One region of the Arthrobacter sp. E1SS-5 genome, then DNA from elsewhere that is predicted to be linked to it. Evidence: riboswitches for the same ligand, from Rfam matches in the RefSeq annotation. Region 1 holds a riboswitch; each other region holds the start of a gene.
The links. A riboswitch is a leader RNA that binds a small molecule or an ion and turns the genes downstream of it on or off. The one in region 1 is predicted to bind S-adenosylmethionine.

Region 1 (9,853 bases):
GCCGGCGTCGCCCTGCTCTGCGCCAGCCTGATCAACCGCGGCACCACCGTGCTCCGCAGGCTGGCCCGGATCGAGGAAGTCAACCGCATTGTCGAGGTGCTGACCAGCATCGGCGTGGAATGCACCTGGCTCAATGACACGGACCTGCGCCTCCGCCGTCCCGCCGTCCTGGACCTGGACGCGATGGACGTTGACGCGGCACGCAGGACCCGCAGCGTCATCATGCTGCTCGGCCCCATGCTGGACGAGTCGCGGGAGTACCGGCTGCCCTACGCCGGCGGCTGCGACCTTGGCACCCGCACGGTGGAGCCCCACATGCAGGCCCTGCGCGAGTTCGGCCTTTCCGTGGAGGCCACTGCAGGTTTCTACACCGTGCAGGCGCCCCCTGCAGACACCCGGGACCGTTCCTTCGTCCTCACCGAGCGGGGCGACACCGTCACCGAGAATGCGATCATGGCGGCGGCGCACCGGCCGGGAACCACCGTGATCCGCAACGCCAGCCCCAACTACATGGTCCAGGACCTCTGCTTCTACCTGCAGATGCTCGGCGTCACCATCGAGGGCGTGGGCACCACCACCCTGAAGATCACCGGCCGGCCCGAAATCGACGCCGACATCGAGTACTTCCCCTCCGAGGACCCCATCGAGGCCATGAGCCTGATCACGGCCGGGATCGTCACCAACTCCGAGGTCACGGTGCGCCGCGTTCCCATCGAGTTCATGGAAATCGAATTGGCCACCCTGGGCCAGATGGGGCAGAAGCTTGAGGTTTCGGGCGAATACATGGCCCGCAACGGCCGCACCCGCCTGGTGGACGTCACCACCAAACCCTCCGAGCTGCGTGCCCCCGAGGACAAGATCCATCCCATGCCCTTCCCCGGGCTGAACATCGACAACCTGCCGTTCTTTGCCGTCATTGCTGCGAACGCCCACGGCCAGACCATGATCCACGACTGGGTCTACGAAAACCGTGCGATCTACCTGACGGAGCTGAACCGGCTCGGCGCGCAGGTGCAGCTCCTGGACCCGCACCGGATCTACGTCAACGGGCCCACCAAGTGGCGGGCCGCCGAGGTGGGCTGCCCGCCCGCACTTCGTCCGGCGGCCTGCCTTCTGCTGGCGATGCTTGCCGCGCGCGGTGTCTCCGAACTGCGGAACATCTATGTGATTGAACGTGGCTACGAGGACCTGGCGGAGCGTTTGAACACCATTGGCGCCAAGGTGGAGTACTTCCAGGACTAGGCATTCACGGTTCGTCATGATCAGCGTGTGACAGTTCCAATGCCCTTGCGCTGCCGCAGAATGTTCGTATGCGTACGTTCGGCGTAGAGGAAGAACTCCTGATCGTTGATCCGGAGTCCGGAGAACCGCTTGCGCTGGCTGACGCCCTCCTGGCCAGCCATCGCGTTGCGGCGGACGATCTCCCCCTGGACCCGGACGCCCACCACGCCGGGACCCACGGGGATTACGACGACGAGATGGGCCTGAGTGCCGAGCTGAAGCTTGAGCAGATCGAGACGCAGACACGGCCATGCGCGGACTATGCCAGCCTCCTGGAACAAATCCGCGCGGGCCGTGCCCTGGCGGACCAGGCGGCCCGGAAGCACGGTGCCAGGGTGGCGGCCTTGGCCACCTCGCCGGTGGCATCCCCCAGCCACACCACGCCGGACCCGCGCTACGCCAGGATGCTGGAACGCTTTGGCCTCACTGCCCAGGAGCAGCTGACCTGCGGCTTCCACGTCCACACCTATATCGAATCGCCGGAAGAAGGTGTGGCCGTCCTGGACCGCATCCGGGACAAGCTGGCCGTGCTGACGGCGCTGAGCGCCAATTCACCGTTCTGGAACGGCGTGCCCACCGGGTTCGAAAGTTACCGGACCCAGGCCTGGAACCGGTGGCCCACCGCCGGGCCTGCCGGGATCTATGGCACCTACCCCGCCTACCGGCGGGTGGTGGCCCGGCTGCTCGATACCGGGGTCATGCTCGATGAGGGCATGGTCTACTTCGACGCCCGCCTGTCCCGCAACCATCCCACCGTGGAAGTGCGGGTGGCGGATGTGTGCCTGCGGGCCGAGGACGCCGCCCTCATTGCCGTGCTGGTCAGGGCCCTGGTGGAATCAGCCGGCAGGGAGTGGCGCGAGGACGTCGATCCTGCACCCGTTCCCACAGTCCTGCTGCGGATGGCCTCCTGGCAGGCCAGCAGCGAGGGGCTCAGCGGGGACCTCCTGGATTTCGGCAACTTTCGCCCGGCCCCGGCTGCCGACGTGGCGCGTTCCCTGGTGGACTACCTGGCCCCCGTCCTGGAAGAACAGGGCGAGCTGGCCCTGGCCCGGCAGGGTGTGGAGGACATCATTGCCCGCGGGACGGGGGCAGCCGAACAGCGCCTTGTGCGCGAGAAAGCCCTGGTGGCGCAGCCCGATGACGTGGGTTTCGGTGCGGTGGTCAAGCACGCCGCCAGGGTCACCATGCGCGATGCCCTTGACCTTTCGGATGTCGAGGCCGTGCCCGAGCTGCTGCGGGTCCGCCAATCCTGACCGGCCGCCTGGCAGGTCGCGACGCGTAGCTTCCTTTTCGACGCGCTTATTCCCTTTCGCGGCCCGCATTTGGGCCGCGCCCGGGAATCTGCGCCGCGAAAACGGGAAAGCGCGTCGAAAACCTAGATCTGCTTCAGCGCCTGCTCAAGGTCGCGGATGAGGTCGTCCGGGTCCTCAAGGCCCACGGAGAGGCGGACCACGCCGTCGCTAAGCCCGATGGCCGCCCGTCCTTCCGGCCCCATGGCGCGGTGGGTGGTGGTTGCGGGATGGGTGATCAGGGATTTGGAATCGCCCAGGTTGTTGGAGATGTCGATGATCCGCAGCCCGTCCAGCAGCGCGAAGGCAGCCTCCTTGCCTGAGCGCCCACCCGAAGGAGCAAGCTCCAGCGTCAGGACGGTCCCGCCCGCGCTCATCTGCTTCGCCGCCAGCCCGTATTGCGGGTGCGACTTCAGCAGCGGATACGTCACCCAGCTCACGGCCGGCTGCTCCTCCAGCCACTCGGCCAGCCGGAGGGCCGTGGCGGATGAGTGGTTGACGCGCAGGCCCATGGTTTCCAGGCCCTTGGTCAGGACCCAGGCGTTGAATGGGGACAGCGCAGGGCCGGTGTGGCGCATCAGCTGCTTCACGGGGCCTTCGATGAACTCCCTGGTGCCCAAAATGGCACCGCCCATCACCCGGCCCTGGCCATCGATGTGCTTGGTGCCCGAGTAGACGATGACGTCCGCGCCCAGGTCACCGCAGCGCTGCAGCAGGGGAGTGGCAAAGACGTTGTCCGCCACCACGGTGGCCCCCGCAGCATGCGCCAGTTCGCTGACCGCGGCGATGTCCACGATTTCCTGCATGGGGTTGGACGGGGATTCGAAGAAGACCGCCGTGGTGGGCTTGGAGAGCGCTTCGCGCCACTGGTCCAGGTCCGGCCCGTCCACGAATACCGTCTCCACACCCCAGCGGGGCAGGATTTCGTTGAGGACCACGAAGCAGGAACCGAACAGCGAGCGTGCGGCCACCACCCGGTCGCCCGCTGCCAGCAGGGCACCCAGGGCGGTGAACACCGCAGACATGCCCGACGCCGTCGCGAAGCATGCTTCGGTGCCTTCGAGCAGCCGGAGCCGTTCCTGGAAGGTGGCCACGGACGGGTTGCCGTAGCGGGAGTAGACAAAGCGCTCGTCCTCGCCGGTGAAGGCGCGTTCGGCGGCCGCTGCGGATTCGTAGACGAAGCCGGAGTTGAGGAAGATGGCCTCCGACGTTTCCTGGAAGTTGCTGCGGTCCAGCCCGCCGCGGACGGCCTGCGTGTCAGGGTTCCAGCCGGGGGCGTCTTGGTTGAAGCTCACTTAGTTCTTTCCGAGGTTGGTGGGCAGGCCACGGTTTTTCCAGCCATTGACAGTCCGCTCTCCGAAGCGGTCGGGATCGCCCTCGAAGCCCTCAAGGACGCTGTAGGCGGTGAAACCGGCCTGGGTGGCGGCGGTGGCAGCGGCGATGGAGCGCTTGCCGGAGCGGCACAGGAACACCAGTTCCGTGTGCGGGTCCTCCGGTGCCTGATTGGTCAGGTCCTTGATGAAGTCCGGGTTGGGGATGCCGCCGGGGAAGGTCCACTGGATGAACAGGGGGTCGTTGTCCGTGGCCTTGGTGTCAGGGATGCCGATGTGGGCCCATTCGCCCTCGGTGCGGACGTCCACCAGGACGGCGCCCTGCTCCAGCTTGGTCCAGGCTTCCTGCGGCGTCAGGTCTCCGGCGTAGCTCATGCGTGGCCCTCGCCGTCGAACTCGCCCTCAAGTTCGTCAACGGCAGTGGCCACGGCGGCGTCCGCCGATGCGATGGCCGCCGGAAGGACGATGGCCTGCGCCACGATCACGCTGGTGCCGTTGAAGGTGGCCGCCGGGCTGCCGTGCAGCACGTACCCGTCGGCGAGCGCAGCGGAGATCCGCTCGCAGAATTCACGGTTGTCCGCGCCGGTAATCAGGCGGTAGGACAGTCTTTCGTCAGGGGCGGGTGCGTCAGACACGACGGATCTCCTTCTTTCACGCTTGCAGCTCGAATGGGTCGATATGCCGAGTATTCACCTGAGGCACCCCGCCGCGAAAGGGAGGGTTGCCGACCGGCCAGTCAGGGCTTGGCGCCGGTACTCATTACTCCCCAAAAAAGTAACACCTGCGCTCCCAAGCCGCACGGCCGCCGTCGTCATGTTCCGTAATTCGCCGGAGGCCCAAGCGACACGCGAAGGCCCGCCGCCCGATAAAGTCTTACCGGGGCACCGCCCCGTCGCCTAAGCAACGGGCAGCAGAGCAATGAGTACCGGGGGGTCCTTGCAACATGCGGGCAGTTACATCGCGCCACCACGCCACCTGGCGGAACCGTCCGCGTTCCGCCGTCGCCTGTCTGGCAACCATCGTCATCGCCTTCCTGGCCGTGCTGGCGCCAGCAGGTCCGGTGCAGGCGGCCCGGCCTGCACCTGACAACGGAAAGCCGTGGTTCGGTGCCGTGCTTGAGTGGGGAGAAGATACCGCCGCAGGCTTTAGCGACCGGCTGGGTGCCAGCCCCGCTGTCTTCGGACACGACATCACCATTCCATTCCGTGATTCGGAACGGAATGACATCGACGGCTTCCTGCAGCAGGCCGCAGCCAAAGGCTCCCACGCCCTGCTCACGGTGAAGCCGTCGGTGCCGCTGGACCAGCTCGGCACCAGCGAGGCCGAAGCCTTCGCACAGCAGGTGCACGGCCTCACCTCCGGGTTCAAGGGGCAGCTGCTGATCCGGTTCGCCCCTGACATGAACACCAGCTGGGTGGGCTGGGGCCAGCAGCCCGCCGCCTACCGCCAGGCCTTCCAGGCAGTATCCAAGGCCTTCAAGAAGGACGACGGCGGCCGGGTCGCCATGGTGTGGGCACCTTACCTGGGCAAGGACTACCCCTTTGACCGGAGCCGGAACGCGCCGCAGCCGGGAAGCGACGGGTTCGCTTTGCTGGACACGAACAGGGACGGGGCCTGGAACGGGAGCGACAACGCCTACGCACCGTATTACCCGGGCGACGACGCCGTGGACTGGGTGGGTCTTGCCGCCTACCACGACGACACGGCCGGCGGGGCCGCCGTCAACACCGTGCCCCGCGCCGGTGAACTCCAGGAGATGCTCACGGCCTCCGGCAGCGAAAACTTCTACGGCACCTACTCCGAGGGGCACAGCAAGCCCTTCCTCCTGCAAACGTCGGCGTTCTACAGCCCTTCAACCGGCGGCGCGCCCGAAGCCGACATCAAAACCGGCTGGTGGGACCAGGTAGTGGCAACTGCCACCTCCCCGGAGTTCGCACGCACCGCCGCCGTCGTGTGGGATGAGCGCACCAGTACCAGGGACACCGGTGTGGCAAGCATCAGCTGGCTGCTCACTGGAAGCCCGGATATTGCCAAAGCGGTGGCGGACCGGCTGAAGGCCTCGCCGATGGTGACCGGCCCTGTCACGGATGCGGCACCCACCACCACCTATGTCCGCGCCAACACCCTCTCCGGGCCTGCAGCCTGGACTGTTGCCGCCGCCATGGTCATCCTCCTCGTGGCCCTGTGGCAGGTTCCCCGCAGGATCAATGCAGCCACGGCCTGGAGCTACCAGGATCCTTCCACCCGGGACTCGCGCGTTGACCTGCTGCGCGGGATGGCCATCGTCTTTGTGGTGGTCAACCACCTGGGTATGGCCTCGCTGTTCCAGCTGCTCACGCAGGAGGCCGTGGGCTTTGTGTCAGGCGCAGAGCTGTTCGTCCTCTTCTCCGGCCTGGTGGTGGGCATGGTGTACGGGCCCAAAGCCAAGGAGGACTTCGGGCGGGTTGTGGACCTCACGTCACGCCGCGCAGGCAAGCTTTACCTGACGGCGCTCGCGGTGCTGATCGGCGTCTTCCTGCTGTCCCTGCTCCCGTTCTTCCACACCGAGGCGCTGACCACCTTCGTGGACCAGGGAACCGGCGGTGCCGGGCACAACGGCGCCGGCAGGACCTACGACCTCTACGCGGGCATGTCCGCGCTGTTCCAGTTCCCCGTGCCGCCCCAGGTGCTGCCGGCCATCATCCTGCTGCAGTTCGGGCCCTGGCAGTTCAACGTCATGGGCCTCTACGTGGTGCTTTTGCTCATCAGCCCGCTCATCCTGGCGGCGCTGAACCGTGGAAAGGCGGTCTGGGTGCTGGCGGTGACCCTCGCCGTGTACGCGGTGGGTACGGTAACCAGGTTCCGCGTCCTGCCGTCGCAGTTCGAGGATTCCTTCCCCCTGTTGGTGTGGCAGGTGCTGTTCGTGCTGGGGCTGGTTGCCGGCTACTACCGCCGTGCCATCATTTCCTGGCTGTCCCGGCACACCTGGGTGGTGGTTGCCTGCACCGCCGCGGCGTTCGCGCTGGCCTTCCTGTCCTGGGGCAACCCCTACCTGGCCAACAACTACGACGTCCGCCTGGCGCTCATCCCGGACGCGGCATACCGCAGCATGTACGACGCACTCTTTGGCCGCACCTACCTGGCTCCCGGCCGCCTGCTCAATGTCATGGTTTTGGTGGTGGCGGCCTACGCATTCCTCAGCGCCTACTGGAAGCCGGTGCAGCGGGCCCTGGGCTGGTTCCTGATTCCACTGGGCCGGGCCACGCTCTACGTGTTCATCATGCACGTGCTGCTGATCGCCGTCGTAGCCAACATTCCGGCGCTGCAGCAACAGAGCATTTTCCTCAACACCGCGGCCTATGCCGTGGTCCTGGGACTGCTGTGGGTGATGGTGCGCACCAGGTTCCTCTTCCGGATCATCCCCACCTGAGCCGGACATGAAAAATGCCGTGGCACCGGAGTGCCACAGCATGTGTTCGTGCGCCCGCGGGTTGCCCCAAGGCGGCCCGGGGAAGCTAGACAAGCCCCGGATAGCTGGCGAGGATATAGTCTGCGGCGGCTGGGCCCTTCATGCGGAGTCCGTTGTGCCCGGGGTTGATCCTGTGCTTCATGGCTGACCAGAAAGTGGATTCGCTGCCGAGCGGCTGCTGATTGATCATGCACCAGCTGGTGTACAACCCATAGAGCCGGTCCCGGTCCAGGGTGAAGCCGGAAGCGTGGTCGGAATAGGTGGCTTCGTTCAAGAAAAGATCGAACTGCGAATTGGCCATGACGGCGTCCCTTCGCTCGGTGCCTGGTGCCGCCGGTAGGCTACAGCGGCGAATCTCGATGCCCTGCACAAGATGGCAAAGGATTTTGTAGGCGTTCCCCCGGACTTTCGGGGAGCGCATGTGCTCTCACCACGATGTCTACACTGTAGACTTTACCTGTAGACCAGATATGAGGCAACCGGCCCGGCGCCTATCAGGACCACGGCCGGCAGTGAGGATTTTTCGATGGCTTCCGCCGATACTTCCGGGCCCGGCTCGCCCAAAACGAGGCTCAGCAGGGACATCGTGCTGGCCAAAGCCCTGGAACTGGTTGACGCCGAAGGCCTGGAAGCGCTGAGCATGCGGCGGCTGGGGCAGGAACTCGGCAGGGATCCCATGAGCCTGTACCGGTATGCCGAAAACCGCGCCGCCCTGCTCGACGGCGTGGCAGAGCTTGTCCTCGACCAGCTCTCAATCGATGCCGGGGACCCGGACTGGAAAGCGCAGCTGCGGGTCCTTGCCCACGAGCTGCGCGGCCTGGCACTTGAGCACCCCAACGTTGTGCCCTTGCTGGTGACGCGGCCCCTGTCCACTCCGCTGGGCCTGCGGCCGCTGGGCACGCTGCGGCCGCTGGAGCAAATCCTGTCCCTGCTGGTGGCGGCAGGATTCAAGCCGGCCGATGCGCTCCACGTCTACCGCGCCTACTACGGCTTCCTCTACGGCCACATCCTCAACGAGCTGCAGGAGTACGTGGTGGACCCGGAGGAAAACGAGGTGCTGCTGCGGCTGGGGCTCCACCGGCTGCCCGCTAAGGAGTTTCCCAGGCTGCGTGCCCTGGCGCCCGCGCTGGCGGAGTACGACGGCGGCACGGAGCTTGACCAGGGGCTCACCATCCTGCTCTCCGGGCTGGAGGCACAGCTTTCACGTCAGGCGGCGCGTTCCGGCGCTTGACGCTGGACTCCTGCTACTCGAACGACGCGCGCCTCCGGTCTTGGGCGCGGGTGTTCCAGACGTCCGGCCGGTTCACTCTGAACCTGCGCCCCGTCAATGCTTTGGCGTTCAGCCTGACATAGTTGGCCTTCTCGCCGGGCTGCCACGGTTCCAGGCCAAGGCCGTCCACTGCGTCCCGGACGGCCTGGTCTTCAATGACTTCCGTGTCGCCCCGGACCACCACGCTCCAGGCCTGTTCAGTGGAGGTTTCGTAGCCGTCAATTTCCAGCGCCGCCGGCCGCTCCATCCTGGCGCCCCAGAGCTTTGAGCCCGGAGCGGTGCGGAAGACGATGCTGCGCAGGTGCACGACGTAGTTCACGGGAAAGATTTCCGGGTGCTCGTCCACCACGATGGCAAGCCGGCCCACCGTGTCATTGTCGAGCAGTTTCCAGCAGTCGTCGAAGGACAGGTTTTCGATCGGCAGGTTTCGCGAGTCCATGGTCCACACCTTACGGGTGATGCGGGAGCGGGAAAAGGGATTAAGCGCCTGTTGCAGGGCCTAGTGGATACCGGCGAAAAGTCCGCTCAACTCGGCAGTCAGATCCTCCTGGACCGACGGGCTGCCGATCTGCTTGCCGTCGATCGTGTTCACGGGGGCAAGCAGGCGGACGCTGGAGATCAACCAGACCGCATCCGCATCCAGGAGGTCCTGCGGCTCCAGGGGGCCGTAGCCCAGCTCCCAGCCCGCCGCCTTGGCGGCGGCGAAAAGGGCGCCCTGGGAAGTTCCCGGGAGGATGCCGCTGTCCAGCTGGGGTGTGATGAGGCGCTTCACCGGCGTGCCGTCGTCGGACGTTTCCACATGCGCCAGCAGCACCGTGGACGTGGGGCCCTCCAGGACGCGGCCGTCGGAGGACAGGAAGATGACGTCGTCCGCGCCCTGCTTGTGCGCGTAGCGGAGGGCTGCCATGTTGACGGCGTAGGAAAGCGTCTTGGCACCCAGGAGCAGCCAGGGTGCGCGTTCGGCCACGTCACTGTCGTAGCCGCGGTCAAGGAGGATGACGTCAATGCCCGTTTCGCGCTGCCGGCGGCCTGCGGCCCCGGCGGGCGATGCCTGGACCCAGGCCGTGGGAGCGGGGGCGCCCTCCACGCCTCGGGTCACCACCAGCTTGACCACCAGTTCATCGGCGGCAGGGTCAGTAGGGGGGTTTTCTGACCGGTGCCGGGACACGGCAGCGGCAATGGCACGGCGCCACGCGTCCTGGTCCGGGATGGCCAGGTCCAACGCCGCGGCGGA
Region 2 (9,853 bases), 960 kb from region 1:
CTTACCAAGCTCCGCTCTGAACAGCTGCGGGACATTGGCCCGGCCCTTTCGCCGCAGTCCGCGTTCCAGCTGCTCCAGGGTGTTGAAACCCTGCCGCAGCGGCTTGACGAGCACCTGAAGAACGCACAGGCCGTGGCCGAATGGTTGGAAAACGATGACCGGGTGGCCTACGTCAACTACTCCGGCCTGCCGTCGCACCCGCACTTCGAACGGGCACGCAAGTACCTGCCGCAGGGCCCCGGCTCGGTGTTCTCCTTCGGGGTCAAGGGCGGGCGCGCTGCCGGCCAGAAGTTCATCGAGTCCCTGCAGCTGGCATCGCACCTGGCAAACGTGGGCGACTCCCGGACCTTGGTGATCCACCCCGGCTCCACCACCCATCAGCAGCTCAGTGCGGCACAGCTGGAGTCGGCGGGTGTGCCGGAGGACCTGGTCCGCATCTCGGTTGGCCTCGAGGATATTGAGGACATCCTGTGGGACCTGGACCAGGCGCTCACAGAGGCGTCCAAAGCAGTGCCCGGAGCCGTCCCTGAAGAATCCGCAGAAGCCTGCACGATCGGAGCAACCGCATGAGCACCGCCCAACGTACCTGGACTGGCCCGTCCGCGCCGGAGCGGCTCTCCCTGCTCCGGCAGGCGAAGTCCATTGCGATTGTTGGAGCGTCGGACAAGCCGTCGCGCGCCAGCTATTTCGTGGCCACCTACCTGCTGTCCTCCACGCGCTACAAGGTGTACTTCGTCAACCCGGTGGTCAAGGAGATCCTGGGCCAGCCCACCTACGCCTCGCTGGCGGACCTTCCGGAACGCCCGGACATTGTCGACGTGTTCCGCAAGCATGACGACCTTCCCGGTGTCCTTGACGAGGCGGTGGCCGCGGGCGCCAAGACGCTCTGGCTTCAGCTGGGCTCATGGCATGAAGGCGTGGCAGCAGCCGCGGAAGCCGCGGGGCTCAATGTGGTTATGGACCGCTGCGTGAAGATCGAGCACGCGCGCTTCCATGGCGGACTTCACCTGGCCGGTTTCGATACCGGCGTGGTTTCCTCCAAGCGCCAGGTCCTGGCCTAACGCTTCCGCTCGAATAACGAAAGCGGGCCCGTTGGCACGGGCCCGCTTTCGTCTTAAGGGCTATTTGGACGGGGAGGCGCCCTTCTGCGCGTTGCCCGGGCTTCCGCCTTGTGTCTGGCTTTGGGGCTGGCCCTGCCCCGCATTGCCCGTGGAGCCTCCCGGCTTCTGCGCGCCGGCACCCGTTGTGCCTGGAGCCCCGGCTGGAGTGCCGGCCGACGGCGGGTCGGCCTTCGCCGCTCCCTGCGCGCCCGGTGCCGCCGGAACTACATCTCCGGCCGGTCCGGCCGTGTCCTTGGCGCTGCCGGACCCATTGCCCTGTGCAGGTGCCCCGGATGCGCCGTTGCCCCCGGTCGCCCCGCACTTCGCTGGACCGGTTTCGGCGTCGTGCCGCAACGGGGCGGTGCATGGCGGGAAGTTTCCGGACAGGCCTGCAGCACCCCGCAGGAACCGGGAGGCAAGATTCGTGGCATCGGCGGCCCCGCCGGGAGCAGCGGTCGAAGCGGGTTCACCGTCTTCCGCCACTTCAGGGGCGCGGTAACCTGCCCGCATGCCCCCGGCACCTTCCCCGGCGGCGGACGCGTCCGCGGCCGGCCGGCTCCACGGCGCCCACTCCTCCAGCAGTTGCCCAATGGCGTTGCCCTCAGGAGCAGTGGTGCTGGCAGCAACTCCGCCGACGCCCAGTCCCATCCCGGCCACCAGCACCAGGCCCAGCGCGGTGGGGCGGTGGCGGCGGCGACGGCGTCGGGCGAGTTCATCCTGCGGCTGGTCACCAGGCTGCTCCTGCGTCCGGCCTGGTTGCTCTGCGGTCGGCTCACCTGCATCAGGCACTCCAGCCGTTGGCGGCACACCGGCAGCAAGCAATGCGGCCAGCTCCCCGGTGGGAGCGGGTACGCGCAGCGATGCCAGGGTGCCGAGGGAGAGCAGGGCGTCACGGAGTTCCGCGTCCTGGCCGCAGCCTGCGTCCTGGAGCATGCCATCCACCAGGGTGGCGAGGTTATCCGAGGCGGATGTCATGGCGTGAGATACTCCTTCACTGCCCTAAGTTCCCGGAGTTTGAGCAAGGCGCGCCGCTGGAGTTGTTTCACCGCACCGGCGCTCTTATCCATGGTTTCCGCTGTCTGTTCTATGGAAAGGCCGCCCACCAGCCGGAGCGACAACACTTCCCGCTGGTCCTGGGGCAGTCCGTCCAGCAACCCAAGGACCTCCCGGGGCGAGATGCGCTGCAGGGCTTCCTTCTCCGCAGAGGTGTCTTCGCGCTGGTCGAGTTCGGGCTCGAAGGACAGCTTGGCGGGAGTACGGCTTTGGCGGCGGTGGTCATCCACCATCCGGGCATGGGCCACGGAAAAGATGAATGTCTTGAGCCCGGCTTCTCCTCCATGGACGGTGTCAAGCCTGGGCAGCACCGAAAGGAACACTTCCTGCATGGCGGCCTCCGGATCCTCGACTCCCCGGGCCGTGAGATAGCCCAGTACCTGTGATGCGTATGTCCTGTACACGAGGCTGAAGGCAGCGGTACTGGAAACTGGCCGCTCCGGAGCCTCGTCTGTGTGTGCATCGGTCACTGACGTAGTGCTTTCCGTCAAAGAGGGTGTTGGCAAGGCAAGCGCTCAGTACATCCGGAACGCTGGCCCCCACTCTACCCTCCGGTAACCACCCTGCCGGAACGCCACGGTGCCCGGGACGGGCCGGTGCTGGGAAGCTACCCACGGGGAAAGATAAAAGAGCCGGTCTGGAACGTGATGGGGGACAGGTTCCAGACCGGCACTTCATAGGGGTAATCGCCAACGCTGCCGGAAGGGTTACGCGTTTTCAAAAAAACTTCCAAAAGTTTTTTCAGCGGGCTGCTGCCCTGGTCCACCGAGGGGAAGTGGCCTGCCGCCGGGGCGACTTGGCCAGCGCAAATGCGTGCAGCCTGACGGGCATGCGCGCTTCGCCGCAGACGGGTACGACGGCGGCCGGCGGCTCCGCGGCCCTGGCGGCGGCTTCCGCGGCCCTGGCGGCGGCTTCCGCAGCGGGCGGGGTTCCGGGACGGGTTACGGCTCCCGTGGGGCACAGGTCGGTGACCAGGCCGGTGCCGGCACATTCGCGTACCGCGGCGATCCCGGCTGCCACCGATGCTTTATCTTCGTAGGGACCGGAGACCGCGATTACTCCCCCGTCAGGGGCCAGGAGCCGGAACCGGAAGAACGAATCAGCGTCGACGAATGCTTCGAATTTTCCGGCCATGTCAGTCCTTCCTTGGGCACCAGGGGGTACTACCGAGTGTGGCGGCCGCGCCAACCGCCTCACAAGACCGGCGGCGTTAAGCCTTTGTAAATTGCTTCCACCCCAGTCCCAAAGCAAACGGCAGGCCACCCGCAAAGGTGGCCTGCCGCCGTCGTCATCCTGCGCTCGAAGCGCAGGTTAGTCGTTGATGAGGTCGTTCACCACGATGGTCTGGTCCCGGTCCGGCCCTACGCCGATGGCGGAGAAGCGGGTGCCGGAGAGCTTTTCCAGTGCCAGCACGTAGTTCCGGGCGTTCTCCGGCAAGTCCGCAAGGGTGCGGGCACCGGTGATGTCCTCGGTCCAGCCGTCAAAGTACTCAAAGATCGGCTTGGCGTGGTGGAACTCCGTCTGCGTCATGGGCATCTCGTCGTGGCGGACACCGTCAACGTCGTAGGCCACGCACACGGGGATCTGTTCGATGCCGGTGAGCACGTCCAGTTTGGTCACGAAGTAGTCCGTGAAGCCGTTGACGCGGGAAGCGTGACGGGCCAGGACTGCGTCATACCAGCCGCAGCGGCGCGGCCGGCCCGTGTTGACGCCGAACTCACCGCCGGTCTTCTGCAGGTACATGCCCATCTCGTCGAAGAGTTCCGTGGGGAACGGGCCGGCGCCAACGCGGGTGGTGTAGGCCTTGATGATGCCGATGGAGCGCGAGATCCGGGTGGGGCCAATGCCGGAGCCCACCGACGCGCCGCCGGCGGTGGGGTTGGAGGAGGTCACGAACGGGTAGGTGCCATGGTCCACGTCCAGGAAGGTGGCCTGGCCGCCCTCCATCAGCACCACTTTCCCTTCGTCCAGGGCGGAGTTCAGGACCAGGGTGCTGTCGATGACCAGCGGGCGGAGCCGCTCAGCATAGGACAGGAAGTACTCCACGATCTCGTCCACCACCACGCTGCGGCGGTTGTAGACCTTGACCAGGAGTTCGTTCTTCTGGCGCAGCGAGCCTTCCACCTTCTGGCGGAGGATGGATTCGTCAAAGACGTCCTGGACCCGGATGCCCAGCCGCGCCACCTTGTCCATGTAAGCGGGGCCAATGCCACGGCCGGTGGTGCCGATGGCACGCTTGCCGAGGAAACGCTCGGTCACCTTGTCCAGGACCTGGTGGTACGGGGCTACCAGGTGGGCGTTGGCGGAGACCCGCAGCTTGGAGGTGTCGGCGCCGCGGGCCTGCAGGCCGTCGATTTCCTGGAATAGGGCCTCGAGGTTCACCACGCAGCCGTTGCCGATGATGGGAACGGCATTGGGGCTGAGGATGCCCGCCGGCAGCAGTTTGAGTTCGTACTTTTCACCGCCCACGACGACGGTGTGCCCTGCGTTGTTGCCGCCGTTGGGCTTGACGACGTAGTCAACACGGCCGCCCAGCAAATCGGTGGCCTTGCCTTTTCCTTCGTCGCCCCACTGGGCTCCTACGATCACAATTGCTGGCATGGGATCCTCCCCCATTCGTTCGGGCTGCCCGGGTCCGGCCACCAGGTGGCAGGCCCATGCAGCGCCGTTCATGAGAATGCCCCGAACATACCGGCCTTCGCGCGGCCGCAGCGCGGCACGGCGAAGGAAGAGTCCCGGGGCTCTTACCACCCAAGTTTAGCCGATGGGGCACTTTGTCCATTGTTGGCCCGCCGCGGCCCGTCATGCGGGAAGAGCCGCGGCAGCCCTGGTCAGAACCGCCGCGGCGAGCCGGTGCTGCTACTCGTCTTCCGCCTCCCCTGCAGGCCGGGACGTCTGCTCGGCGAGCGTGTCCCAGAAGGAGGTGTCGGCGTCGGCAATTGAACCGTCCGCAATGGCGGCGGCGGTGGACGTCAGCGTGGTGACCGTCTGCTTGATCAGGTAGCCGTTGCTGCGCTGGCCCAACGCGTAGCCGTCCAGGTAGTGGTCGGACATGCCGCGCATCTCGAAGAGCAAAGTTGCGATGCCGTATTCCACGGAGATGCCGTTGCGGCTGATTGTCTCGGCGCTGCCGCCCTGGTACTTGCCCAGGTGGCCCCAGCCGGTGGAGTCGACGCTGTTGAAGACCACGGCGCCCAGCTGCTTCGACTTTTCGACGACGGCGGGATCTGCGTTGGGGGTGGTGGGGTACAGGATGGAGCCGGAGACCAGCTTGCCGTCACGCTCAGCGCGGGTGCCCTGGTGGTGCAGGTCAATCATGTAGTCGATCCGGTACTTGCGCATCACGTTGTTGTGCAGCGCCTGGGTCTCCGGCTGGATCTTGGCCACGTGGTCGCGGTTCAGGTCCACACCCTCGGCGTTGTAGCGGGTGAGATGCCGGTCCCCCTTGGCGAGGTAGTTGTCCAGGGAGAAGTTCACGTCCCCCATGGCGCCGTCCGCGTTGAGCATGGGCAGCACCAGGATGTTCACGCCCTTGAGGATGTCCGCCGATTTGCCGGTACCCAGGTGCTTGATGAACTCCATGGCCCCCTCGGTGGTGAGCTGTTCGTTGCCGTGCTGCTGCGTCAGGTAGAGGATGGTGGGCTTGGCCGGGTCCGAGATGTACTTGACCAGGTGGATGTCCCGGCCCTTCACGGTCTGGCCGATGACTTCCAGTTCCATGGCGGGCTGCTTGGCATCCTGGTCCTTCAGGAAGGAAACCATCTGGTCATAGGTGGCCAGTTTTGTCGTGGTGATCTGGCCGTTGCCGTCGTAGCCGGGGCCTTCGCCCACCGCGTTCGCCAGCGGAGCCGGTCCCGCCACGACGGCCAGCGCCAAGGCGCCGGAAAGGGCAAGGTTCCTGAAGGTTGCCAGGGATTTATTCACGGTGGATGACCTCTTCTTTGAGTGCGGTGGTTCTTGGGTGCAGTGGGTGCGCAGCCGCCATGTTCCCCATTTCGGCTGTGACAAAGAGCCAACCAAGCTGGACAGAATCTGTCAATACGCTGGACGAAACCTGTAAGCATGCCAAGAGGACAGCAGGGGTGAGATCAGGCCTACTGGCGCGACACAAAGCGGACCGGACTTGCCCGCGCGCAGCGGTGTCGATTTAGGTGGGAGGGAACCATCCGGAGCGGCCGAGAGACCTGGCTCGATGACGCCGCAGCAACCACGGTCCAGCAGGAGCCCTGCTGGTCGAAGGTGCTACTGCCAGGACCGATGGAAAGGAAGATTCCAGCATGTCCCTGAACACCGACCACATCCGCGTCACCCACGCCGGTTCCCTGCCCCGCACCCCGGAACTCATCGCAGCCAATGCGGCCAAGGAAGCCGACGGCATCACCCCGGAATTCCTTGATCTCCTTGAGGCCTCGGTGGCGGACATTGTCCAGCGCCAAAAAGACCTGGGCGTCGACATCGCCAACGACGGCGAGTACGGCCACACCATGTCCAGTTCCGTGGACTACGGTGCCTGGTGGAACTACTCGTTCTCCCGACTCGGCGGCCTGGAACCGACCAACGTGGACCGCTGGGCCGACTCGCAGGTGCACCGCTCCTCGCCGGGCCACATCGTCCTGACCTCCTTCCCGGACCGCCGCGACCGGCAAAAGTTCAACGAGGCCTATAACGACCCGTCCTCGGGCATCCTCTCGCACCGCAAGTCGGTCACCCAGCCCAAGATCGCCGGGCCGCTGACCTACACGGGCCAGGACCTTGTAGCGTCGGACATCAGGAACCTGAAGACCGGGCTCGCCGCCGCGGGCCTCTCCGACGGTTTCGTGGCCTCGCTCTCCCCCGGCTCCTGCGCCCGGGTGGCCAACGAGTACTACAAAACGGACGAGGAACTGGTCTACGCCTGCGCCGACGCCATGCGGGAGGAATACAAGGCGATCATCGACGCCGGCCTCACCGTGCAGCTCGATGACCCGTCCCTGGCCGAGAGCTGGGACCAAATCAACCCCGAGCCCTCCCTGGAGGACTACCTGAAGTTCATCCAGCTGCGCGTCGAGGCCACCAACTGGGCCCTCCGGGACCTCCCGCAGGAACAGATCCGGCTGCACGTCTGCTGGGGCTCCTGGCACGGCCCGCACACCACCGACATCCCGTTCGCGGACATCATCGGGTCCGTGCTGCAGGTCAACGCCGGCGCCTACTCCTTCGAGGCCGCCAACGTGCGCCACGAACACGAATGGCGGGTCTGGGAGGACACCAAACTCCCGGAAGGCAAGGTGATCATTCCGGGCGTCGTATCGCATGCCACCAATGTGGTGGAGCACCCGGACCTGGTGGCGGACCGCATTGTCCGCTTTGCCGACGTCGTGGGCAGGGAAAACGTCATTGCCTCCACTGACTGCGGCCTGGGCGGCAGGGTCCACCCGCAGATCGCCTTTGCCAAGCTGGAAGCACTGGGCGAGGGCGCCCGCCGCGCCACCAGGCGCCTCTGGTAAACGGCCGGCCGTGCCGCCGCGCCGGCTGTTCCTTCCATCACCGGAATGGGACAGCCGGCGTTTCGCTTCCGGGGGCTTGCTAAACTGGACCAGGCCGGCGAGGTCCGGCCCACCCCAACCAACCGCTGCTGATGCGTCGCGCCTCCCCGCGCCCTCATCCGGCCGCGGCAGCAACGCCAATCCCCGCAGGAGAACCAGCACTTCATGACAGCCCTGGCCACCGAAACTTTCCACGAACAGCTCATGAGCCGCCGCTACGAACCCAGCGTTGCTGCCGTCAACGAGCTGTGCGATTCCCTGCAGGAGGCCAAGCCCGGAACTGTGGTCCCCTACGTCGACCCCATGCACGACGTGGAGGAATGCCGCATCATCAGCCTGTTCTCCAACATCGGCGAGGCGGACCCGTCCGGTTTCATCACCGCCGGCGACCAGGACGCCGCCACCCGGATGCTGGGGATCCAGTGGAAGCTGGGCCTGCGCCCCGAGTTCGTGATGCCGTGGAACGTCCACCCGTGGCACGTCCCCGGCGAAGCGAACGGCAAGTTCACCCCGGACCAGGTCCAGGCCGGCCTCAAGCCCCTGCTGAAGTTCCTGGCCCTGGTGCCGCGTGCATCGGTCATCGTGGCGCACGGCACTGAAGCCAACCGCCTGGCCAACCTGCTGCTGAAGACCGAGGTCCCCCTGCTGTGGCGCCGCGGCCTGAAGACCTACAAGGTGCGTTCCCTCAGCGGCCGCGCGTTCGCCGGTTCACCTGCACGCCAGGAGGAGTTCCTCGAGGACATGCGCACGGCCTACGCAGACGCCATGGCCCGCACCGGCATCGCCCGCAAGGCTTAACTGTTGGGCCCAGCCCGCAGGGTTCCCTGGCCGAGCTTGCGAGGCCAGGGTGGGTGGGGACGACGGCGGGTGGTGACTTTCATCTGAAAGTCACCACCCGCCGTCGTCATTTAAGCTCGTGGCGTTTCACTTGCCCTCGATGGCCGCTTTCGCCGTGGGGTCGGAGTCGTTGAGGAACTTCTCGATCCGCTCCGGCTCGTCAGCCTCTCCGATTGCCGAGGATGCCCGGCCCAGCGAGTAGAGGGCGCGCAGGAAGCCGCGGTTGGGCTCGTGTTCCCATGGGATAGGTCCAACGCCGCGCCAGCCGTTGCGGCGGAGCGAATCCAGGCCGCGGTGGTAGCCCACCCGCGCATAGGCGTAGGAGTCGATAGTGCGCCCCTCCGCCCACGCTTCTTCGGCCAGGATGGCCCACAGGAGCGAGGAAGTGGGGTGCTTCTCCACCAAGTCCAGCGCTTCCTGCCCGGCGTCCAACTGTCCGTACACGTCGGTCTCGGCGGGCAGGAGCGTGGGCTCCGGCCCCATCAGGTTCCGGCGGAACTCGTCCGACATCTAGAAGGTCTTTCCGGCCGAACCGAGCTGCTTGGTGGCTTCCACCACGCGGGCTGCCAGGCCGGCTTCGGCGGAGGCGCCCCAGACGCGGGGGTCGTAGGTCTTCTTGTTTCCCACTTCGCCGTCCACCTTCAGGACGCCGTCGTAGTTCTTGAACATGTGGTCCGCCACGGGACGCGTGTAGGCGTACTGGGTGTCGGTGTCGATGTTCATCTTGATCACGCCGTAGGAAACGGCGTCCGCGATTTCCTGGTCCGAGGAACCGGAGCCGCCGTGGAACACCAGGTCGAACGGGTTCTCCTTGCCGATCTTGGCACCAACCTGGGCCTGGATGTCCTTGAGGATCTCCGGGCGCAGCTTAACGCCGCCGGGCTTGTACACGCCGTGCACGTTGCCGAAGGTCAGGGCGGTGATATAGCGGCCGTTCTCGCCGGCACCCAGGGCGTCGATGGTGGCCAGGGCGTCCTCAACCGTGGTGTACAGCTTGTCGTTGATGGCGTTCTCCACGCCGTCCTCTTCACCGCCGACGGTGCCGATTTCAACCTCGAGGATCATCTTTGCCGCAGCGGTGCGTGCCAGCAGGTCGCGGGCGATCTTCAGGTTCTCCTGCAGGGTTTCGGCGGAGCCGTCCCACATGTGGGAGTTGAACAGCGGGTTGCGGCCGGCCTTGACCTCGGCCTCGGAAGCCTCGAGCAGGGGCAGGACGAAGCCGTCCAGCTTGTCCTTGGGGCAGTGGTCCGTGTGCAGGGCGATGTTCACGCCGTAGTTCTTGGCAACCTCGCGGGCGAAAGCCGCGAAGCCCAGGGAGCCGGCGATCATGTCCTTTGT
Region 3 (9,853 bases), 1.9 Mb from region 1:
TGCTGCTCCGGCGAGAGCTGGCTGTGCGTGGTCGACGCCGGGTGGATGACCAGGGAGCGCACGTCGCCGATGTTGGCCACATGGGAGTGCAGTTCCAGGGCGTCGACGAAGCGTTTGCCCGCCTCCGCTCCGCCGGCCAGGTTGAAGGCGACAACGGCGCCCGTGCCCTTGGGCCCGTACTTGCGGCCACGCTCGTACCAGGGACTGGACGGCAGCCCCGCGTAGGCGACCGATTCGACGTCGTCCCTTGCCTCAAGCCAGCGCGCCACTTCCGTGGCGTTGGCCACGTGGCGTTCCACCCGCAGGCTCAATGTCTCCAGGCCTTGGGAAATCAGGAAGGCATTGAAGGGCGAGACCGCCGAGCCCAGGTCGCGCAGGAGCTGGACGCGCGCCTTGAGGATGTAGGAAAGGTTGGCCCCCAACGCGCAGCCGGCTCCCAGGTCGCGTGCGTAGACCAGTCCGTTGTAGGTGGGATCCGGGGTGTTGAAGCCTGGGAACCGTTCCGGGTCCTTGCTGAAATCGAATTTGCCGGAATCGACGATCACGCCGGCAATGGCTGTGCCGTGGCCGCCCAGATATTTGGTGGCTGAGTGGATCACGATGTCCGCTCCCCACTCCAGCGGGCGGATCAGGTACGGGGTGGAGAGGGTGTTGTCCACGATGAGGGGCACGCCGGCCTGGTGGGCGACCTCTGAGATGCCCTCGATGTCCAGGACGTCCTGGCGCGGGTTGGAGACCACTTCACCAAAGAAGAGCTTCGTGTTGGGCTGGACGGCGTTGCGCCACTGGTCCAGGTTGTCGGGGTCCTCCACGAACGTAACGGAGATGCCGAACTTCTTCAGGGTGTGGGCGAACAGGTTATAGGTACCGCCGTAGAGGCTGGGGCTGGCCACGATGTGGTCGCCGGCCTCCGCGATGTTCAGGACCGCGAACGTTTCGGCGGCCTGGCCGGAACTGAGCAGCAGCGCAGCAAGGCCGCCTTCAAGGCTGGCGATCCGCTGTTCCACGGCGTCCTGCGTGGGGTTGCCGATGCGGGTGTAGATGGGCGCCAGTTCGGACAGTGCGAAGCGGTTTGCTGCGCTCTCGGCCGTAGGGAACACGAAGGACGTGGTCTGGTAGATGGGCAGGGCACGGGCTCCCGCGGCACTGTCCACTTCCTGGCCGGCGTGGATTTGGCGGGTTTCGAAGGACCAACCGTTGGACATCCAAAATCTCCTTTGACATGGGCCCGGCATGCTCACCGGCAGTGCGGGCCGCGCTTGCTTCCGGCTCTTGCCGGACAGCCAGGTCTTCACCCGGGGCACCCCACCGCGGATGGAGGGTTGCCGGCCAGCAGAGCCGGGGCTTGGCGCTGGCACTCATGACCTGCGGCAAGTCTAGGAACAGCGCCGTTGTGATGAACAGGATTGTGACGAACATGGTCTTTTAGGCGGCCTTTCCATGTCCTCTGACGGCGCGCAAATCCAGTAAGGGTACCCTTAGCTGAGAGCCGCATCACAAAGTGCCAAGATGTTGCCATGCGCATGGATCACGTCTCTTACGCCTGTGAACACGACGGCCTCGCGGCCACCACCGAACGTATTGCAACTGCCCTCGGCGTTGAGGCAGTGAAGGGCGGGGTACACCCCCGGTTCGGAACCCGGAATATGATCATCCCGCTCGCCGGTCACAAGTACCTCGAGGTTGTGGAGGTCCTGGACCACCCTGCATCGGACAAGGCACCGTTTGGGCAGGCCGTACGGGCCCGTTCCGCGGCAGGCGGCGGCTGGATGGGCTGGTGCGTCGAAGTGGACGACCTCGCCCCCTTCGAGGAACGCCTCGGCCGGTCCGCCGTCAACGGCAACCGCAAGTTCCCGGACGGGCGGGAGCTGGTCTGGAAGCAGATTGGCATCCTGGGCCTCATCGCCGATCCCCAGGTCCCGTACATGCTCAAGTGGGAGGGTGATCCCTCACTTCACCCGTCCAACGCCTACGAGAGCAGCCTCAAAATGAGCTGCCTGACCATCGCGGGCTCCGCGTCCCGTGTCACGGAGTGGCTGGGTGAGCCGGTGGAGAAGCCGCTTGAGGATGTTGCTGTCGAGTGGGTCGCCCCGCACGGAACGCCCGGCATCCTGTCGGTCACGTTCGAAACCGCCAACGGGGCTGTCACTCTCTGACGCTCCAGCCCTGTTCCCTTCGGAGATGGGTGCGCCGGGTCCATGCCCGGATAATCTTCGGCCGCCATGAGGTGGTGACAACGGCGTCACCATCCCATGGCGGCCGAATTCATTTAAGTGGTACTCGCTTTTGCTGGGCCACATATAGTTCTGCGCCACACATACTCCTTTGGGCACCGTGCACTTTGGCTGCGGCATGCAACCTTCGCATCGAAACCGCACGACGGCGGCGGGCGGGCTTTGTGCTCCGGCTGGCGGGTTCCGGCGCTGCCTATGTTCCCTTTCGCGCCGCACATATTTCTGCGCCACACATATTCCTTTTCGGGACGAGTGTGAGGGGTGCGAAAAGGAACGTGCGCCGCGAAAGGTATGACGGCGGTACTAGGCTGGCGCGCCCTCAGGGGCCGGTCCATGCCGCAGGTCTGCATGACAGATTGATTGTCAGTGCCTCGAGGGATGATGTTCGTATGGGAATCAGCAGCGGTGTGGGGGCAGGTGCGGAGGGTATTCATGCCTCCGTGGGTGCCCTTGATGCCCTGGACCGTGAAGATGCTTTCCTGGCCTCCGGTATTGCTCTTGGTTCGGGGGCTGCTGTCGGTCCCGATGTTGATGTGTTGCAGCGGCGGTATGAGATCCGGCTGGAAAGGCTCGAAGTTATCGCCCGGCTGGAGGCGCGGCTGTCCGCAATGAAAGCCCGGGACGCCGCCGAGGCCATCGGGTTCCAGCAGGATCTCATACCGCCGGACGCGTCCGTCACGGACCGGACCTACGCGGAGATGTCCACGGTGGAGGAGATCGCCGGGGTCCTGACCATCAGCTCCGCCGCCGCAGGTGCGTTTCTGGAACAGTCCCGGAAGGTTTGCTCCCTGCCACCCGTCTTCGAGGCCCTGGCCGCCGGCGGCATGTCCTGGCAGCACGCAAAGGTCATCGCGGACGAAACCGAAGGCCTCCACCCGGCCGGTGCTGCCGCCCTGGTGGCGCACTTCTTCGACCCCGACGCACCCCACCCCGCCCGCGGGGCAGCCCCTGGCGAACTCGTCCCCTCCCGCTTCCGCGCCAAGGTCCGTGGCTGGCGTGAACGCCACCACCCCGAAACCATCGAAAAACGCCACGCCAAAGGTTTTGCTGACCGGCGGATGGAATACACTCCGGACAAGGACGGCATGGCCCGGGTCACGCTCTACCTCCCCGGCGACACCGCCTGCGCCATCTGGAACCGCACCACCGCCACCGCCCGCGGCCTCCAAGGCCCCAACGAACCACGCACCATCACCCAACTCCGCCCCGACATCGCAGCATCACTCCTCCTCAGCACCGGCAACGCCATGGAGACCAACCGCAACACCACCGCCGCAGCAACAGAGCCGGTCAGCAACGACGAAGGAACCGGTAAGGACGACGGAACCGGCACCGCTGCCGGTTCGCGGCCCATCCGGGAAATCGGGAAAGTCCCCACGCCGCGGGCTGATGTCCTGGTCATGGTGCCGGTACTCTCGCTGCTCGGGGCGACCGATGAGCCGGCAGTACTTGACGGACTCGGCCCCATCCCCGCGTCAATGGCCCGGAAACTCGTCGCCGACGAGGCGGAGTCCTTCTACCGCGTCCTCGTCGACCCCCGCGACGGGGCACCGCTGGAAATCGGCCGCAAGAACTACCGGCTGACGGAGACCATCAAACGCTGGATCAGGATGCGCGACGCCAAATGCACCTTCCCCGGCTGCACCAACCGCACCCCGGACAACGAAACCGACCACCTCCGAGCCTGGGAACACGGCGGCACCACCGGCACCACCAACCTGGCCCAACTCTGCCCCAAACACCACCGGCTCAAACACCACAGCCAATGGACACCAGGCCCGGCCACCAACAATGAACCACCCGGCTGGACCTCACCCACCGGCCGCCACTACCAACCCGAACACCCCCACCCCGAACCAACACTTTTACCACCGGGAATCCTGCATGCGGAAGCTATCGCGGGTGCCATGGCCGTGGATCCTCCGAGCGGTTCCAGGGTCCCTGATCCCGGCGTGGAATCAAGTGCAGCTGGTTCATCGGATGCCGGGGCTCAACTCGATGCCGCAGCTGAAATGGAGCCTGCCGGAAACGCGGAGGATATCCAGTGGCAGCAACTGCTGGAGGACATGCCGGACTGGCCCGACCCGCCACCTGAAGAACCACCCGGCAAGTATCTGCTCGATCCGAGCGAACTGCCCGTATCAGACCCACTGTGGGAGGACTTCTACGCGCAGCCGTTTGTTCTGCCGGCTGACCCGCAAGCGGATTCCTGGTTGCAGCTGTCGCAGATGTGAAAGCAGCAACGCCTTCTCCCAGCAGTTCACTGTCCGGGAATCGGGCAGGATGTCTGGCGAGAGGTGCGGCAAAGGCGGCGCCGGGGGGCTTACGGCCCGCCGAGCAGGCGCAACGCAGGTTAGATGAGCCATCCCTGCGGACAGCGGCCCCATCTGAAGTTGCGGCGCTAGCCCAACCTGCTAACCCAACCCAACGGCCTTGCCGAAGAGGCTGAACCCAACGAACGCCACGATGTCCAGCAGGGCATGGGCGATCACCAGTGGCATGACTCGCCGTGTCCGGGTGTACAGCCAGGCGAACACGATTCCCATCACCACGTTGCCGAAAAACGGCCCGAAGCCTTGGTACAAGTGGTAGCTGCCGCGGAGCACCGAGCTCACGGCGATGGCCAGCGGCATGCTCCAGCCGAACTTGCCAAAGCGGTCCAGGAGGTAACCCACCACAATGACTTCCTCGAGCACCGCGTGGCGGATGGCGGACAGGATGAGGACGGGAACGGTCCACCAGTAGGCATCGAGAGCGCTGGGAATGATGGCCGTGGTGATGCCCAAGGCCCGGCCGGCCGCATAGAGCCCCAGTGAAGGTATACCGATCAGTGCAGCCAGTCCCAGGCCCTGCAGCAGGTCGCGGCCGGGCCGGGCGAAGTTGAACCCCAGTTTCTGGAATGCGGAGCGTGAACCGGCTTCACCCGGCACCGCCTGGCGCTGGTCGGTGAGGAAGTAGAGGACCAGCAGCACCGGCACCAGCGCAAAGATGATGTCCAGCAGCTGGTAGGTCAGGTCGAAGTACTCCCGCGTGCTCTGCGAGCGGTTCAGGGTGGACGTTCCCTCGGCCAGGGGCGCCCGGGTCATCTTGTCGAGCAGTTGCACCACGGAATAGACAGCCGACTGGCCCAGGGACAGGCCCAGGACGATCCAGACTTCGAGCCGCAGGCGACGGCGGGAGGGAACCAGCATGTTCCCATCTTGCCTTCAGTTTCTGGATCCGGCCTGATGAAACTGCCGAAGCAACCACCTACCGCCAGAACTCGGCCGAATCAGGCGGGCGCGACGATCACTTCCGTGCCATTGGCCTCGAACGCAGCCTTGTCGCGGGGCGAAATCCCGCTGTCAGTAATCAGCCGGGTGAAGTTGTAGCCGTCCATGGTGGCGAAGGCACGCACTCCTACCTTGGAGGAATCCGCGATGACATAGGATACGCGGGCGCGGGATGCCAGAAGGGCGTTGACGGAAGCCTCCCCCTCGCCCGTGTTGGTGGGCCCAACCTCAGGATCGATGCCGTTGACGCCGATAAAAGCGATGTCCAGCACCACCTTCTGCATGATGATGTCCGTGTAAGGCCCCACCAGTTCGTAGGAGCGCGGGTTGAGGATCCCGCCCGTGACCATCACCTTAATGTTGGGCCGCACCGCCAACTGGCCCGCGATGTTGATCGCATTCGTCACCACGGTAAGGGTGGGCTGGTTGGAGGGTGCGTTGAGGTCCTCCCGCGTAGCCAGGATCTGCGCAAGCGCCGTGCTGGTGGTGCCTCCGCAAAGACCAATCACCGCGCCGGGACGGATCAAGGCAGAGGCGCATTGCGCGATCTGTTCCTTGGCCTCGGCATGATCGTCCCGGTTGTAGCGGCCAGGCAGGTCGTAGGCCAAGGCGCCTGTGGTCGCCCCGCCCCGCGTCCTCGTCAAAAGCCGGCGCTTGGCAAGGCTGTCCAGATCGCGGCGGGCAGTGGCCGGGGAAACATTGAGGGTACTGACTATCTCGTCAACCTCCACTTGGCCGCTCTTGGCCAGCAGGTCGAGAATCGCCGTAAGCCGGTCAGTGCGCGTCATGCAAGGGGGCCTTTCGATCAAGCAGCCATCAAAACCGATGACGTTTTCTGATTCTAACCTACGGCGTATGATCAGAAACAAGCATATCGGTACTGTTGCTACCGCTCCCTGGCTCCGGCCCGCCAAACAGCGTACGTCAAGGGCATGCCCGGGCGGTAAGCGAGGTGCGTGGCGGAAGGCGCGTTCAGCAGGTGCAGGTCAGCACGGTGCCCAACGGCGATCGACCCCACGGCGCGTTCACCGTCCGCATCCCGCCCGGTCTCCTTGTGCAACGACAGGGCTCCGCCGTAGGTGGCGGCCCGGACTGCCTCATGCACGCTCAGCCGCATTTGGAGGACGGCAGTGGTCACGCAGAACGCCATGGAACTGGTGTAGGACGTGCCCGGATTGCAGTTGGAGGCAAGCGCCACCTGCACCCCGGCATCGAGAAGCTCGCGGGCAGGAGCCAGCGACTGGCGGGTAGAGAGGTCGCACGCAGGAAGGCAGGTCGCCACGGTGCCACGCTGGCCCGTGCCGCTCTCAGGGTCCCAGAGCGACCAGGAAGCAGCGAGGGCCTTCACGTCCTGCTCCGCCAGGTAGTTCACGTGGTCCACACTTGCCGCTCCCAGCTCCACGGCGAGCTGAACCCCCGGCCCCTCACCCAACTGGTTGCCGTGCACCCGCAGGCCAAGGCCCGCATCGCGGCAGGCCAGCAGCACCCGGCGGGATTGTTCGGCGGTGAACGCACCCTCTTCGCAGAAGACGTCGGCCCACTGGACGTATGGACGGACGGCGTCGAGCATCGGTCCGCACACCAGGTCGGTGTATTCGTCCGGATCCTGGCCTGCGGGGACCAGGTGGGCGCCGAGGTAGGTCACCTGGTCCGCCACCGTGGAAGCGATACGGGCGCTGCGGGCCTCATTCTCCACATCCAGGCCGTAGCCGGTTTTGGTTTCAAGGTACGTGGTCCCCTGCGAGACGGCCTCGGCGACCCGACCCATGGCCAGCCGGGTGAGGTCGAAATCGGAGGTGGCGCGCGTGGCGTCCATGGTGACGGCAATGCCACCGGCCGCGTAGGCCTCCCCCGCCATCCGGGCCTCGAACTCTGCAGTGCGGTCCCCGGCAAACAGCAGGTGGCTGTGCGAGTCCACCCACCCTGGCAGCATGGCCCGGCCTCCGGCGTCGACGGCGTCATCCGCTGCGGGTGCGTCGGCTGCGGCGCCGATCCACGAGATCCGTTCCCCCTCGATGACTACCGCCGCATCCTTCAGGACCCGGTGCTCAAGGTCCTGCGTCATCAGCTCGGCAATATTGGTGATCAGGGTACTCATTGCACCATTCTTCAACGCCGGATGGACCAGCGCGTGGCCGCCAGGGCCTGCGCTGTCCGGGATGCCGGACCGTCGGCGGTGCCACTAAGGGAAGCAGTACCTCCGGACGGGTCCTGCCCGGCCAGGATCTGGGCCGCCGCGAATTCCGCCAGGGCTGCCGAGGTTTGGAACCCATAGCCGCCCTGCCCTGCAAGCCAATAGAAGCCTGCCGCTTCGGCATCGAACCCCGCTACCGGAATTCCATCTGCCGCTTCGGTGCGCAGCCCGGTCCAGGCCCGGCGAACTGCCGTTATGCCCAGGCTGGTGAAGGCGTTGAGCTTCTCCACCAGGCGTTCCACATCTCCGGGCCGCGGGCGTGCATCCTCGGGGCCGCTGGGAACGGTCTCTGACGGCGAAACCAGCACGTCCCGGCCGTCAGGACGGAAATAAAACGTGTTGTCGGCCGCCGCCACCATCGGAGTGGCGGCCGGAAGGGGGCGTTCGACGGCGGCAATCGCCGCAGTGCGCCGGTACGGCTGCAGGCCCAGCTTTTCCACGCCGCTGAGCACCGCGAGCTCGTCCGCCCATGCTCCGGCGGCGTTGACCAGCACACCCACCTCGAACCCCTCAGCGCCGGCCCCAACCTGCCATCCGGATCCCAGCCGTTGCGCCGAGTAGACACGGGCTCCGGTGACGATGTCTGCGCCGGCGGCGAGCGCCCGCTTACGGTGTTCTTCCAGAAGCAGGGGGGCGTTGCAGCCAAAGGACCCGGTATCAAGTCCTGCGGCGGCAAAGGTTCCAGGCTTCAGGGCCGGGCACAGTTCCAGGGCGTGGTCCACGGTAATGGGTTGCATGTGGCCGCTGGCTTCCGCGGCCACTTCCGCCTCGGGACCGATCAGCATGAAGCTGCGCGGCGTCAGGACCGGTTCCGGGAGCTCGGTGTCCCTCGCCGCGAGCAGCTCAAGGGTCCGGACAGTGAGTTCCTGGACCACCGGCGGTCCGTAGCTGGGGATCAGCTGCCGGGCCGAGCGGGAGGACGTGTGGTACGCCAGCTCCTGCTCCGCCTCCACCAGCACAACACTGCAGCGGCCCGCCAGCGCGGACGCCAGGGAGAGGCCGGCAATGCCCCCGCCCACAATCAGGACATCGTAACGAGCTGCCATTGATCACTCCTGTCCGCGTCGTTGGGTCCTCACAAAGCTTATTCCTGTCGGCTCTCCTGCCTGCCGGCTGTTCGCCGGAACCGCCGGGCTCTCCGAAACTCCTGTCAGGCTGCCGCCTCGGCGCGGGCGGCGACGAAGGCACCAACGCACGCTTCGACGTCGTCCGCTGAATGCGCGGCTGAAAGCTGCACCCGGATCCTTGCGGCACCGCGCGGAACCACGGGGAAGCTGAAGGCGGTGACGAAGACGCCGTGCTGCAGCATCCGGTCGGCCACCTTGGCGGCCATCACGGCGTCACCGAACATCACCGGGACGATGGCGTGCTCACCGGGGAGCAGGTCGAAGCCCTCCTCGGTCATCCGGCGGCGGAACAGCTCGGCGTTCTCGAACAGCCGGCGCCGCAGGTCATGGGAGTTTTCCACCAGGTCCAGCGCCTTGAGGGTGGCGGCAACGATGGCGGGGGCCAGGGAGTTGGAGAACAGGTAGGGCCGTGCTTTTTGGCGGAGCATGGCGACGATCTCCCTGCGGCCGGACACGTAACCGCCGGAGGCCCCGCCCAGGGCCTTGCCGAAGGTTCCTGTGTAAATGTCCACGCGGTCACTGACGCCGGCGTGTTCCGGGGTACCGGCACCGGTGGCACCCATGAAGCCCACGGCGTGGGAGTCATCCACCATCACCAGGGCGCCGTACTTGTCGGCGAGGTCGCAGATGGCCTCAAGCGGTGCAAGGTAGCCGTCCATGGAGAACACACCATCAGTGACGATGATCTTCCGCCGGGCGTCCTTGGCTTCCACCAGCTTGGCTTCGAGGTCGGCCATGTCCTGGTTGGCGTACCGGTACCGCTGGGCCTTGCACAGGCGGATGCCGTCGATGATGGACGCGTGGTTCAGGGCATCGGAGATAACGGCGTCCTCGGCCCCAAAGAGGGACTCGAACACCCCGCCGTTGGCGTCAAAGCAGCTGGAGAACAGGATGGTGTCTTCGGTGCCGAGGAACTTGGAGACCCTGGCTTCCAGCTCCAGGTGCAGGTCCTGGGTGCCGCAGATGAATCGGACGCTGGCCATCCCGAAACCGCGCTCATCCATGGCGGCCTTGGCGGTGCTGATG

Region 2: it holds a riboswitch for S-adenosylmethionine, as region 1 does, so the genes downstream of both, ACIGJD_RS02570 (cobalamin-independent methionine synthase II family protein) here and ACIGJD_RS18545 (DUF1737 domain-containing protein) in region 1, are expected to answer to the same signal.
Region 3: it holds a riboswitch for S-adenosylmethionine, as region 1 does, so the genes downstream of both, ACIGJD_RS06535 (bifunctional o-acetylhomoserine/o-acetylserine sulfhydrylase) here and ACIGJD_RS18545 (DUF1737 domain-containing protein) in region 1, are expected to answer to the same signal.

Annotation. Positions count from the first base shown of each region.
Region 1 covers NZ_CP172703.1:3,955,690-3,965,542, reverse strand. Annotated here, with positions in the region: gene ACIGJD_RS18565 (UDP-N-acetylglucosamine 1-carboxyvinyltransferase) at 1-1,242, shown strand, start outside; gene ACIGJD_RS18560 (glutamate--cysteine ligase 2) at 1,311-2,534, shown strand; gene ACIGJD_RS18555 (O-succinylhomoserine sulfhydrylase) at 2,657-3,865, opposite strand; gene ACIGJD_RS18550 (rhodanese-like domain-containing protein) at 3,866-4,276, opposite strand; gene ACIGJD_RS18545 (DUF1737 domain-containing protein) at 4,273-4,536, opposite strand; SAM riboswitch class IV at 4,550-4,665, opposite strand; gene opgC (OpgC domain-containing protein) at 4,845-7,310, shown strand; gene ACIGJD_RS18535 (hypothetical protein) at 7,396-7,650, opposite strand; gene ACIGJD_RS18530 (TetR/AcrR family transcriptional regulator C-terminal domain-containing protein) at 7,876-8,580, shown strand; gene ACIGJD_RS18525 (pyridoxamine 5'-phosphate oxidase family protein) at 8,594-9,058, opposite strand; gene ACIGJD_RS18520 (aminodeoxychorismate lyase) at 9,119-9,853, opposite strand, start outside.
Region 2 covers NZ_CP172703.1:513,201-523,053, reverse strand. Annotated here, with positions in the region: gene ACIGJD_RS02605 (O-acetylhomoserine aminocarboxypropyltransferase/cysteine synthase family protein) at 1-570, shown strand, start outside; gene ACIGJD_RS02600 (CoA-binding protein) at 567-1,061, shown strand; gene ACIGJD_RS02595 (hypothetical protein) at 1,122-2,075, opposite strand; gene ACIGJD_RS02590 (RNA polymerase sigma factor) at 2,072-2,623, opposite strand; gene ACIGJD_RS02585 (YegP family protein) at 2,895-3,287, opposite strand; gene ACIGJD_RS02580 (adenylosuccinate synthase) at 3,465-4,754, opposite strand; gene ACIGJD_RS02575 (M14 family zinc carboxypeptidase) at 5,013-6,077, opposite strand; SAM riboswitch class I at 6,313-6,417, shown strand; gene ACIGJD_RS02570 (cobalamin-independent methionine synthase II family protein) at 6,431-7,639, shown strand; gene ACIGJD_RS02565 (uracil-DNA glycosylase family protein) at 7,844-8,476, shown strand; gene ACIGJD_RS02560 (DUF3151 domain-containing protein) at 8,603-9,025, opposite strand; gene fbaA (class II fructose-bisphosphate aldolase) at 9,026-9,853, opposite strand, start outside.
Region 3 covers NZ_CP172703.1:1,411,152-1,421,004, reverse strand. Annotated here, with positions in the region: gene ACIGJD_RS06535 (bifunctional o-acetylhomoserine/o-acetylserine sulfhydrylase) at 1-1,205, opposite strand, end outside; SAM riboswitch class IV at 1,251-1,366, opposite strand; gene ACIGJD_RS06530 (VOC family protein) at 1,518-2,156, shown strand; gene ACIGJD_RS06525 (HNH endonuclease signature motif containing protein) at 2,624-4,468, shown strand; gene ACIGJD_RS06520 (CPBP family intramembrane glutamic endopeptidase) at 4,649-5,425, opposite strand; gene ACIGJD_RS06515 (DeoR/GlpR family DNA-binding transcription regulator) at 5,506-6,294, opposite strand; gene hutI (imidazolonepropionase) at 6,393-7,604, opposite strand; gene ACIGJD_RS06505 (NAD(P)/FAD-dependent oxidoreductase) at 7,616-8,746, opposite strand; gene ACIGJD_RS06500 (glycine C-acetyltransferase) at 8,851-9,853, opposite strand, start outside.